Regions from separate parts of the Paenibacillus sp. 19GGS1-52 genome, predicted to be linked through region 2. Evidence: predicted binding sites of a transcription regulator. Region 2 holds the regulator's gene; each other region holds the start of a gene.
The links. Region 2 encodes LexA, which represses DNA repair genes until DNA is damaged. Its sites were predicted from a motif close to CGAACATATGTTCG; they were not measured.
Positions count from the first base shown of each region.

Region 1 (3,281 bases), 1.2 Mb from region 2:
TGAAGCTACGCAGAGATCTTGAGACTCAATGGGTTTGTCTGGCCTATGTATAAGCATTTTCTATTACTCGCATTACAAGGTATAATATAAGCTTAACGCGTAATTTTATGGGTTGCAGGCGTGTGCCGGCTTATGCTGGCTCTGTGTATAAATAATGAGTTTGATTCTGCGAGTTGCTGAAATGAAGTCAAAGGAAGGAGGTGCTATTTTGACAGATTGGAAAAAGGATATTTCAAGCGTATTTATTAACAATGAAGCAAGAAGAGTGGAGATCAATAATCCTCTAAACGATCTATTAAATGAGTTGAAGAGTGAAGAGGGGATCCACAAGGCTTCGTTTGAGCTTGTTAATGAGTTCCCGTTAATTTGGAATGTTCAGATTAATGGAAAAGAAGCTCAGATTGTTGAAGCTGATGTTGCTCTTGCTCAACGCCTCTATGATGAACCTTATGATAAGACATTCTCAGATCCGAAAAGAGATGTTACAGAAGTGTTGAAAGAGATTTTAGTCTTGAAATTTAAATAACAATAAGACAAGACGAGCACCTTTTAAGGTGCTTTTTTTGTATAAATATAAGAAATATATGTATTTCAGGAAGCGGATTACAGCTCCAACTCATCGTCCTTGGGTTCTTGCAGCAGAATAGAGAAGGTTTGGGTCTCGTGATCTACTTCAATCGCTTCAATGCCAACAAAATCCGGTATTTCGGGGTGCACTGCATCTACATTGTAATCTGGATGGGTCAACAATAACTGAATGACTTTAATGGCTTCCATGTCGCTCCCCCTCACGAGTAAATTCCATCAATAGTATCATCCCCGCATTTCATAACGAATATGTTGTGAATTAATTTCTTCATTGGTTGAATGCTCCTCGTTCCTTCCCATGACGGCCAGAAGCTGTCCCTGAAACACTCGTCTTTGAATTTGATCAATGCGCTGGATAGCCAGCTCTGTGGGAACCTGAAACTCCGCTGCAAGGAAGCTAACCGCTTCTTCACGGAGCTCAGGCAATGCCATGCGGGAGATCATGGAGTATGGCATTGCCGCATAGAGAATAAAGCGTTCAGACTCATCTTGCTGCGACTGTGTAAAGTGCTCTGTCATTAACGTATGGCTGCCGGCATGGCGTAGCAGGTGGCACAGCTCATGGAGAAATTCCAGTCGCTGCAGACTGGCAGGGAGGCGATTATCGATAAACATACTGTACATTCCGGCAGAAGCTTCGATCCCCTTACTTCGCACATCCAAGAAATGGACCCAAACATTCAGCCGTTCTGAAATATACTCAATCGATATTTGTGAAGGTTTATGAATGCTTAACCGCTTATACAAATCCTCCGTCCAGTTCTCCAGTACAGTCATTTGATAGTATGATTTCATGCTATTCACCTCGTAATAAGATCATATGTTCGGTATTATGGCCAAAAGAAAAGCCCAAAGGGCTGTATGAATATTCTAGAAGACGGAGGAGCAGCCTCTTCAGCTGCATCTCTCCAATCTACTTGCTGTGACACGGGTGGGAACTAGTGTTCTTGTATTACAAGCATAAAGGATTTAAACACTAATATCAAGCACTTTTCCCAGACTAGGGTCAATACTTTTTCCAATCAATTTGACCATGTCTTGACCTTGTGTTTCAGCTTGACCCTTGGCTAGATCGAATACCCGTACACTGACCGATTGAGCCAAGGATGCTTGGCTCATGGCAATAGATAGTGCAGCAATGTCCATCTCAACACCTCCCTTGATCTATATCGACATTGAGCGGGTATTTCTTTGCCAATTTGCCCAAACGGTATATCCGCCTTTGACATATTCTGTGCTGTATTCAATATTAAAGAGGAGGAATTAATCATGGGTGTAGAATATGGTTGCGGTTGTGGAAATAACGTTGGTGGAGTTGGTGTAGGTCCAGCTCCATGTCCAGTAGTAAGCCCTTGGACCTCCACGGGAGCTATTCTGGTCCTGTTCATCTTGCTAGTTATTATCACAAAAGCCTGTTTATTCTAAACAAGCCGCATCACATTGTCAGCCTCGTCCGGGCGTTATACCGGATGGGGCTATTTCTTTTTTTTCGATAGGTAGGTCCAATCTGACATTTGATTTTGCCTGTCGTTTCATCTGTTTCAATGAGGTACAATTCCTTTACCGTTCCTAACAATTCGAACCATTCTTTTAAAGCTTCAGCTTCAGACATGGGTCCATAGAGTCTTTTTCCCCGATAACAGATGTACGGAATAAATGTTCGCGTATGATGGTAGCAAATATTCTAATTTCAAGTCGTAAGAAAATCTATCTCAGAATATAGAAGTAATCATTCCTGTGGAACGGTCGATTTCAAGCCAGTCAGTAGTCGCAGTATGTTCATCTTCCTCATCGTTACGGACATTCTCATAGCTATGGATGGTGACCTTCTTGTCATCCCAGTGATCCACTTCAGTAATAAAGACGGAGCCAATGTTATTCTCATCCCGTTTGTTGTTGCTGACAGAGGTGGCATTCTTAATCCCTGTAACGACGTAAAAGGCTTCAGCCTTGGTAAGGTTGATTTGATCAGGATCAAAGCCTACTAGGCTATCGAATTTCTCCATTTTAAGCTCGGTGAAGCGGTCGGCCTGCTGTTTGTGCAGCAACTCATTAATAAGCTCGGGGCTAGCTTGTAGTGTCACTAATTTTTCACTTAATTCATTGGAGTTCCATCCAGCAAATTTACCTAGCAGTTCAAATCTTTGATCTACTGTATTGAAGAGAACAAGATTCTCTAAGAATAGATCGTCAGCTGCAAAACTGCTTCTGGTTTGAACGAGCAGTATCTGCTCAGTGTCACTCAAAATGTAGGTTAATACATCTGTGAAATAGCCTCTATAATCCTCTTGGAGCTGTAACATATCATATAATCGCTTTAAAAATGGCACATTAGTGGGACCTGAATTTTTTAAATAAAAGGTTCCTTTAGGCTCAGCGTTATATCCCCCAAAGACATCCTCCGGGTAATCAATGTTGAGCGAACGCTCGTCGAAGGTTAGGCGGACTGCCTGATATTCCGGATTAGTGAAAACATACTTAGTTCCATTAAAGCTGAAATCTGAATCAATTCCGCCTGTATTATGTCCGAAGCCATGTACAACAGATACTTCTAGATGATAGAGGCCGCTACTTATCTGCGTTACCGTTGCAGTGCCGTTGTTCATGGGATTAGACCAAGGGGTAATAAACTCACCTGTGACGACTGAAATTACCTCCGATTCTTTGGATGCGGTGATTACCCCGGCAGAGGC
Region 1 covers NZ_CP059724.1:2,022,756-2,026,036, forward strand. The annotation lists gene H1230_RS09470 (hypothetical protein) at 209-526, shown strand; gene H1230_RS09475 (hypothetical protein) at 604-777, opposite strand; gene H1230_RS09480 (ImmA/IrrE family metallo-endopeptidase) at 814-1,383, opposite strand; gene H1230_RS09485 (YjfB family protein) at 1,558-1,734, opposite strand; gene H1230_RS09490 (hypothetical protein) at 1,858-2,013, shown strand; gene H1230_RS09495 (putative periplasmic lipoprotein) at 2,301-3,281, opposite strand, start outside.
Region 1: H1230_RS09480 (ImmA/IrrE family metallo-endopeptidase) is a predicted target of LexA. The motif match lies at 1,402-1,415, and genes of this name have one in related genera.

Region 2 (3,281 bases):
ATTATCATCATGCTCATTAGTTCAGAGAGAATAAATAGCTTGATGAATAAACGTCAGACGATTTGATATTATTTATAAGACTGTACAACCTGTATGCAGGAAGTGATATACTCTTTTGTGAAGTTATAACTTTAGAATTACGTTCATATAGGAGTGATATCATGAGTAATACTTATAAAGTACTTTCTACAGATGCCGATCTTTTTACCGCTGCGCTCGCTCAGGTTCAGGTATATGTAGTCCAGAAGAAGACGGAGCAACCGGATTGTATTGTAGATTATTGTGGGCCGATTCGCGAATATACACCGGATTTTGTAAATATGGGTGATATTAAATATAGAAGAGCTGGATTTGAATTCCGAGTGCATATCCCTAAAAAAGCATTTTGAGCCCCCCTCGGAAAATACCGGTTTAGTTTGTTCCGAGGGATACACCCAAAATTAAGGTTACAAGAAATTAAAAGCTGTTATTTGATCTGCATAAACAATCAGTTGTTTATATTCAATCGCGAGCTCATAGTTGGCGAATGGTCTAACAATAACGTTATCCAGGACTATGAAGTTATAGTTGAAGTTCTTGTCCGGATGCTCAGATTCCAGATATGATATGTACTCGTCCACAATGACGTCATCCATCAATGATTTTAAATTAAATAGATCCTCCTTATTCGAACTGTTGGGAGATACATTTCCTTGAATACTGCCAAAGGCCGTAAGCAGGTTAACCTTTCGCTCGCTAACAAGCTCATTATTTAATAATAAATTGGAGAGCTTGCCCAGTGTATCAACCTTAAAATCCACGAGGGTTCTTATTTTTGAATTATTCAATCCTGACACTTCCCTTCAAGTATTAATACCAGTTACAATATTCGACATATAATTGCAGAAGTCCTCGCAGATCAGTAAAAATATTTAGAAGTTGCCAGAGGCTGACCTATAAGCCATGTACATGAATTTAGGACAACCTCTTTTGTAAAAGCAGAAGCTCAGAAAGGAAATACTTTAATCTCTTATGGTCACTCGGATTCCTATAGGAAGTATTGCTGCAAGAGCTGTAACATCCTCATTATACATACGTATGCAGCCATGAGAGACCTCTTTTCCGATGGAGGAAGGGTCATTGGTTCCGTGGATGCCGTAATGCGGTTTCGATAATCCCATCCAAAAGACTCCAAACGGGCCACCAGGATTAGGCTGCTTGTTGATTATTGTATATTCGCCCAAGGGAGATTGGGTTAGCATTTTGCCGATCCCAACAGGAAACCCTCTGACAACGGTGTTATCATCAAGCAGATATAACATACGTTGTGATAAATCAACGATAATTCGATAATTTGGCATCGTATTCATCACTCCTCTCAGGATAGAATATGTGTGGAGTGTCGGGGCTGTTAATACAATGAGGGCGATGCTTGAAAGATGGTTTCTGCGTGGTGAATTTATGATAAACTTTTTTCGAAATATAAGAATTTATATGTTTCACACGATAATTTATCCTTATATTTTCGAAGAAACGGGTGCCGTCCATATAAAGGACGGCACCCGTTTCATCTTGTTCCAATAAAGACAAAAGGCAGTTCCGCATAGAAGCGGAACTGCCTTTTGTCTTTATTGGAGGAGGGCATAACACTAGTGGATATCGCGGAACAATCCGATCACTCTGCCCAAGATGGTAACGCGGTTTAGACGTAAGGGTTCATAGGCAGGATTCTCTGGTTGCAGGCGTATATGATCACGTTCTTTATAAAAGGTCTTAACGGTTGCCTCGTCTTCTTCGGTCATAGCTACAACGATATCTCCGTTGTCGGCAGTTTGCTGTTGACGCACGATGACATAATCACCATTCAGAATACCAGCGTCTATCATACTGTCTCCAAGTACAGATAACATAAATACTTTGTTGTCACCAATGAAATGAGAAGGTAGCGGAAAGTAATCTTCAATATTCTCTGTGGCTGTAATTGGAATTCCGGCGGTGACTTTACCGAGAACAGGAACACGGGTAACGGTTTGGGCAAATTGATGAACATTATCGGAATCATCTTGACCAAGTACTTCAATCGCACGTGGTTTCGTTGGGTCACGACGGATTAGACCTTTCTTCTCGAGCCGGTCCAAGTGACCGTGTACTGTTGAACTGGAGGCAAGGCCGACGGCTTCACCAATTTCGCGGACAGAAGGTGGATAACCCTTGCTGCGGACTTCGTTACGTATAAATTCCAGGATCGCCAGCTGGCGACTCGAAATCTTGGACATCGGAATCAACCCCATATAGTAATGTTTGGGAAAATTATAACATAGAACTACCGTTCGCACAAACATAAGTTCTAATCTACCAATTTAAAATGAAGTAGAGAGGCTAAATATTGATATTTTATATTCTAGAGCTGGAAAATAGACCTCCCGAAATAAGAGAACAATTGTTCGAAAAAAGCTATTGATCAAAACACATGTTCGTGTTATATTATTTTTGAAAGTAAGAACAAGTGTTTGGAGGGCGATGTTTGATGATGAAGTATAGCACATACCGCAGTATCTATGATGAGGCTCAGAAGGTCGAAGCTGTTGGGCAGATTTCTGTATCTGATAAATTGAAATTAAGCAGAGAAATTACAGGTCGACTGGTAGATAGAGTATTGAAGATGTTCAAGCAAGATCAATTGGTAAAGTTATCCTTAATAATTCTACTTGTGGTATCTGGCTTTACAGTGGTTGGTAACGTATTTGCAGGATCAGTGTCTTTAATGAAGCAAGAGAAGCGGGTTGTTGTGGAACGTGGAGATACACTTTGGAGTATTGCACTTGAGAACAAACCGACAGATATGAAGACGGCTGTATATATAGAAGGAATTAAACGATCTAGTGGATTAGAGGACAGTAATATTAAGGCTGGAGATATCATTACATTGCCTATTTATTAATTTATTATGAACAGCATACATGTATAAGACAGAGCTTGCAGGGAGTAGACCTTGACAAGCTCTTTTTCTCATGGCAAAGTTAGAATGAATTTATTAGGGGAGGGGAAAGTTTTGGACTTCGATAAAATGGTCGCACGCATTAACGAATTAGCACGCAAGCAGAAGAGCACCGGCCTTAGTGAAGAGGAAACGGCAGAACGCGCCAAGCTCCGCGAATTGTATCTTGCTAATTTCCGCAGTAATTTCCGTACTCAGCTGAATACTATTGAAGTTGTAGATAATGATGAGCATGGACAAGGCAACAAGGGGCTAAAACATTAGCGCCTCGGTACCTTTTCATAGATATTACAGTATGACTAGG
Region 2 covers NZ_CP059724.1:3,263,327-3,266,607, forward strand. The annotation lists gene H1230_RS15285 (MFS transporter) at 1-66, shown strand, start outside; gene H1230_RS15290 (hypothetical protein) at 162-389, shown strand; gene H1230_RS15295 (hypothetical protein) at 447-827, opposite strand; gene H1230_RS15300 (L,D-transpeptidase) at 1,002-1,340, opposite strand; gene lexA (transcriptional repressor LexA) at 1,629-2,255, opposite strand; gene H1230_RS15310 (LysM peptidoglycan-binding domain-containing protein) at 2,507-2,920, shown strand; gene H1230_RS15315 (DUF896 domain-containing protein) at 3,032-3,241, shown strand.

Region 3 (3,281 bases), 1.4 Mb from region 2:
AGCGCTCCGGTGCGGAGCTGGTTGGGCTGGGTGTTGTCGTGGAGAAAAGCTTCCAAGCTGGAGCTCGTACAATCAGAGAACAGGGCATTCGGTTGGAGTCGCTGGTCAGAATTATGTCTCTTAGCGATGGGAAAATTGTTTTTGACGATTAAACCGTGTCAGAAGTAAGAACAAAGCCTATTTTCGAAACAACTGCTTTTCACACTATGAGTTTTCCTTTATAATAATATTAGACATAGGAGAGGAGGCGTCACAATGGGGAAAGAACCGGTGACAGAGCAATTTTTTATTGATAAATTGACCGAAGCCAAGGATCATTTCGAGCGTGCGCTGGATTGTAAACACACGGAGTTTGACGACCTGTATCCCTATATGGTTGAACATCCTCAGTTTTTTTGGTACAAACGCTATGTAGCCTGGTCAGAACTTCTGACAATCAAAGGCTTGTGTGAAGAATTATCTTTCTCTTGGAGAGAAAGCTTTACACCTAACCAAGTGGAGTATCTGGAAACACGAGTGATGTCCGCTAAAGTTCTTGATTTTTGGTTTGAGAAGAATGAAGCGCTGATATAGGAGAGCTTTAGAAGACAAGTACGGTTGTTTATTACTTACACAGGACCCCGATGAATTATCATCTGGGTCTTTTTCTTGAAGAGATTTAGGGTAAACTAGTAGGAGAAGGGAAGTGAACCATGATTAGCGATGAACAATTGGATGCGTACCGTATTTCCGGTGAGAGAATACGTGTCGTACGCGATGGCCTGGAGAGCAATGACGTGAAGGGGATTGTACTTGCCTGGGACGAGACCCAAGTGATGGTCCGCCGACCTAATAAACGAATCGTAAAGCTGGATCGTAATTACTTGTTTCAGCCGTTCACCGAGCCAAGAAAAGATCTCGAAAATATATAATTGTTATTTCATTTCAGGTATGACGTTCAATACAGAACAGCTCCCCACTCAGATCTGAGCGGGGAGCTGTTCTGTTATAGATGTATGAGTCTTACAGTATCGACAGGGGTTAGATAGACAGGGCTAGTTGCTCTAATGAACTTTGTTCTCTGGAGAGGATGGAGAGCTCTGTGGCAAGTCCAAGATAGGCACGCATGCGCAGCAGCATCTCCTTGCGGAAGCCGGGCCACAGGATGTTCATTTCACCCTTGTAGCCTCTGCAGGAATAGCTGGCTTCAACTCCATTCTGATCCTGACGAATGGTGGTAATTCGCAGATCATGGGAGGTCAGCTCACGTGTAACCTCATTTAGCATTAGAGAGGTTTTCTTGGCTCCGCTGGATATTAGCTCCATATAAAGCTGAGGAGTCTTAAATAAGCCGCTCTTGCTGATTACTCGGCAATCACGTTCGAATACTTTATGAATAAACGTTAGCAGCAGATAACTTCTGACAAGGGACAGTTCTTCTGTGGTTATATCTTCAATAATTGCTGGTTTCCGTAGTGTGTTTGGAGTGTTTATCTTAGTAGTCGCCATTATAAATCACCTCATTTATAGTATGCGAACCTTTGTTCTCATTATACATGAAATACACAAACAAAAGCAATAATTATACAAAAAATTATGAAAAAATGGAAAACTAAAAAAGAGTTGACGGATGAATGCCAGCATGGTAAGATCTACTTTGTTGCCGCGAAAGCGAAACATCATAATATGCGGTCATGGCGGAATTGGCAGACGCGCTGGCTTCAGGTGCCAGTGATAGCAATATCGTGGAGGTTCGAGTCCTCTTGACCGCATCATAGTTTTTAAAACACTCTGGAATTATTCCAGAGTGTTTTTTTAGTGCGCCCAGCATGGGCGCTATCTCTAGGGTTGAAGTCCCGAATGGCGAAGGCAGTAGTAGTCATTAGCTTAAGGCAAGGGTGTCCACCGTAAGGTGGAATCTGAAGGAAGCCGGTGGCAAATCTCTGGTCTGAGGAACACGAACTTCATATAAGGCTAGCGTACGTTGGATGAGGTTGCTAAACAAACCAAAGTCCATACTGCCAAAGGCGTACGAGAGTAAATGAAGCAGATAGATGGAGAGGAAGATAGCGTTCTTACCTGGGGAGATCTGTACGGAATGTGGAACAACTTCCATAACCTTACTTGTGAAAGTAAGCTGAACGTACAGAAGTCAGCAGACGCCATAGTACGCTTTCGTGTTGCAACACGAGCGGAAGGGCTGAACATGAAATAGGCATTTGTGCATCTAGGCGTTCAAGATGAGTCATGACAGCAGAACATCCGAAAGGACCTGACGGAAGAAGGAAGCGGTGAATCCCGTGTGGAGCTTCGGCAGGGCAGAATTCATCTTTGGCACAAGAAGAAGGCACAAATCACGTAAAGAGAGGTAAAAAAAATGTTGGAGCCGTTGCTGTCACGGGAAAATCTTCTACAAGCGTTAAAGCGAGTCGAATCGAATAAAGGAAGTCATGGCGTAGATGGGATGTCCGTAAAATCCTTACGCGAACACATTGTACAAAACTGGCAGAAGATACGGCAAGCGATAGAAGAGGGAACCTATGAGCCGAGCCCCGTGCGTCGGGTCGAAATCCCGAAACCGAATGGCGGAGGTGTCAGGAAGTTAGGCATTCCTACCGTGACCGACCGAATGCTACAGCAAGCGATCGCCCAAGTGTTAACCCCATTGTTCGATCCAGAGTTCTCGGAACATAGTTATGGCTTCCGCCCTAAGCGGCGAGGACATGACGCTGTGAGGAAAGCCAGAGTATTCATGAAAGAAGGCTACCGATTCGTAGTCGACCTGGACTTGGAGAAGTTCTTTGACCGCGTCAACCATGACCGTCTAATGATGAAGCTTTCGGAGAAAGTGAAGGACAAGAAAGTCCTGTTACTCATTCGTAAATACCTTCAGTCGGGCGTAATGGAGAACGGGTTCGTTCAACCGACACGAGAAGGAGCACCGCAAGGGGGCCCTTTGAGTCCGTTATTATCTAATATCGTACTAGACGAACTGGACAAGGAATTAGAGAAACGTGGACACCGCTTCGTCCGCTATGCGGACGACTGTAATATCTACGTGAAAACGCTAAGAGCAGGCGAACGAGTCAAGGCATCCGTCACCCGATTCATCGAGACAAGGCTAAAACTGAAGGTCAATCCAGCGAAGAGCGCGGTAGACCGTCCATGGAAACGGAAGTTTCTAGGGTTTAGTTTTAGCATAGACCAAGAGCCGAAAGTGAGAATTGCAAAACAGTCCTTACAGAAAGCGAAGGTTAGAATTCGAGAGATCACCTCCCGAAAGAAGCCGATGAGGATGGAAG
Region 3 covers NZ_CP059724.1:4,659,174-4,662,454, reverse strand. The annotation lists gene H1230_RS21825 (xanthine phosphoribosyltransferase) at 1-152, shown strand, start outside; gene H1230_RS21820 (hypothetical protein) at 256-573, shown strand; gene H1230_RS21815 (hypothetical protein) at 693-911, shown strand; gene H1230_RS21810 (YhjD family protein) at 1,021-1,488, opposite strand; tRNA gene H1230_RS21805 (tRNA-Leu) at 1,668-1,751, shown strand; gene H1230_RS21800 (hypothetical protein) at 2,021-2,194, shown strand; gene ltrA (group II intron reverse transcriptase/maturase) at 2,357-3,281, shown strand, end outside.
Region 3: H1230_RS21810 (YhjD family protein) is a predicted target of LexA. The motif match lies at 1,514-1,527, and genes of this name have one in related genera.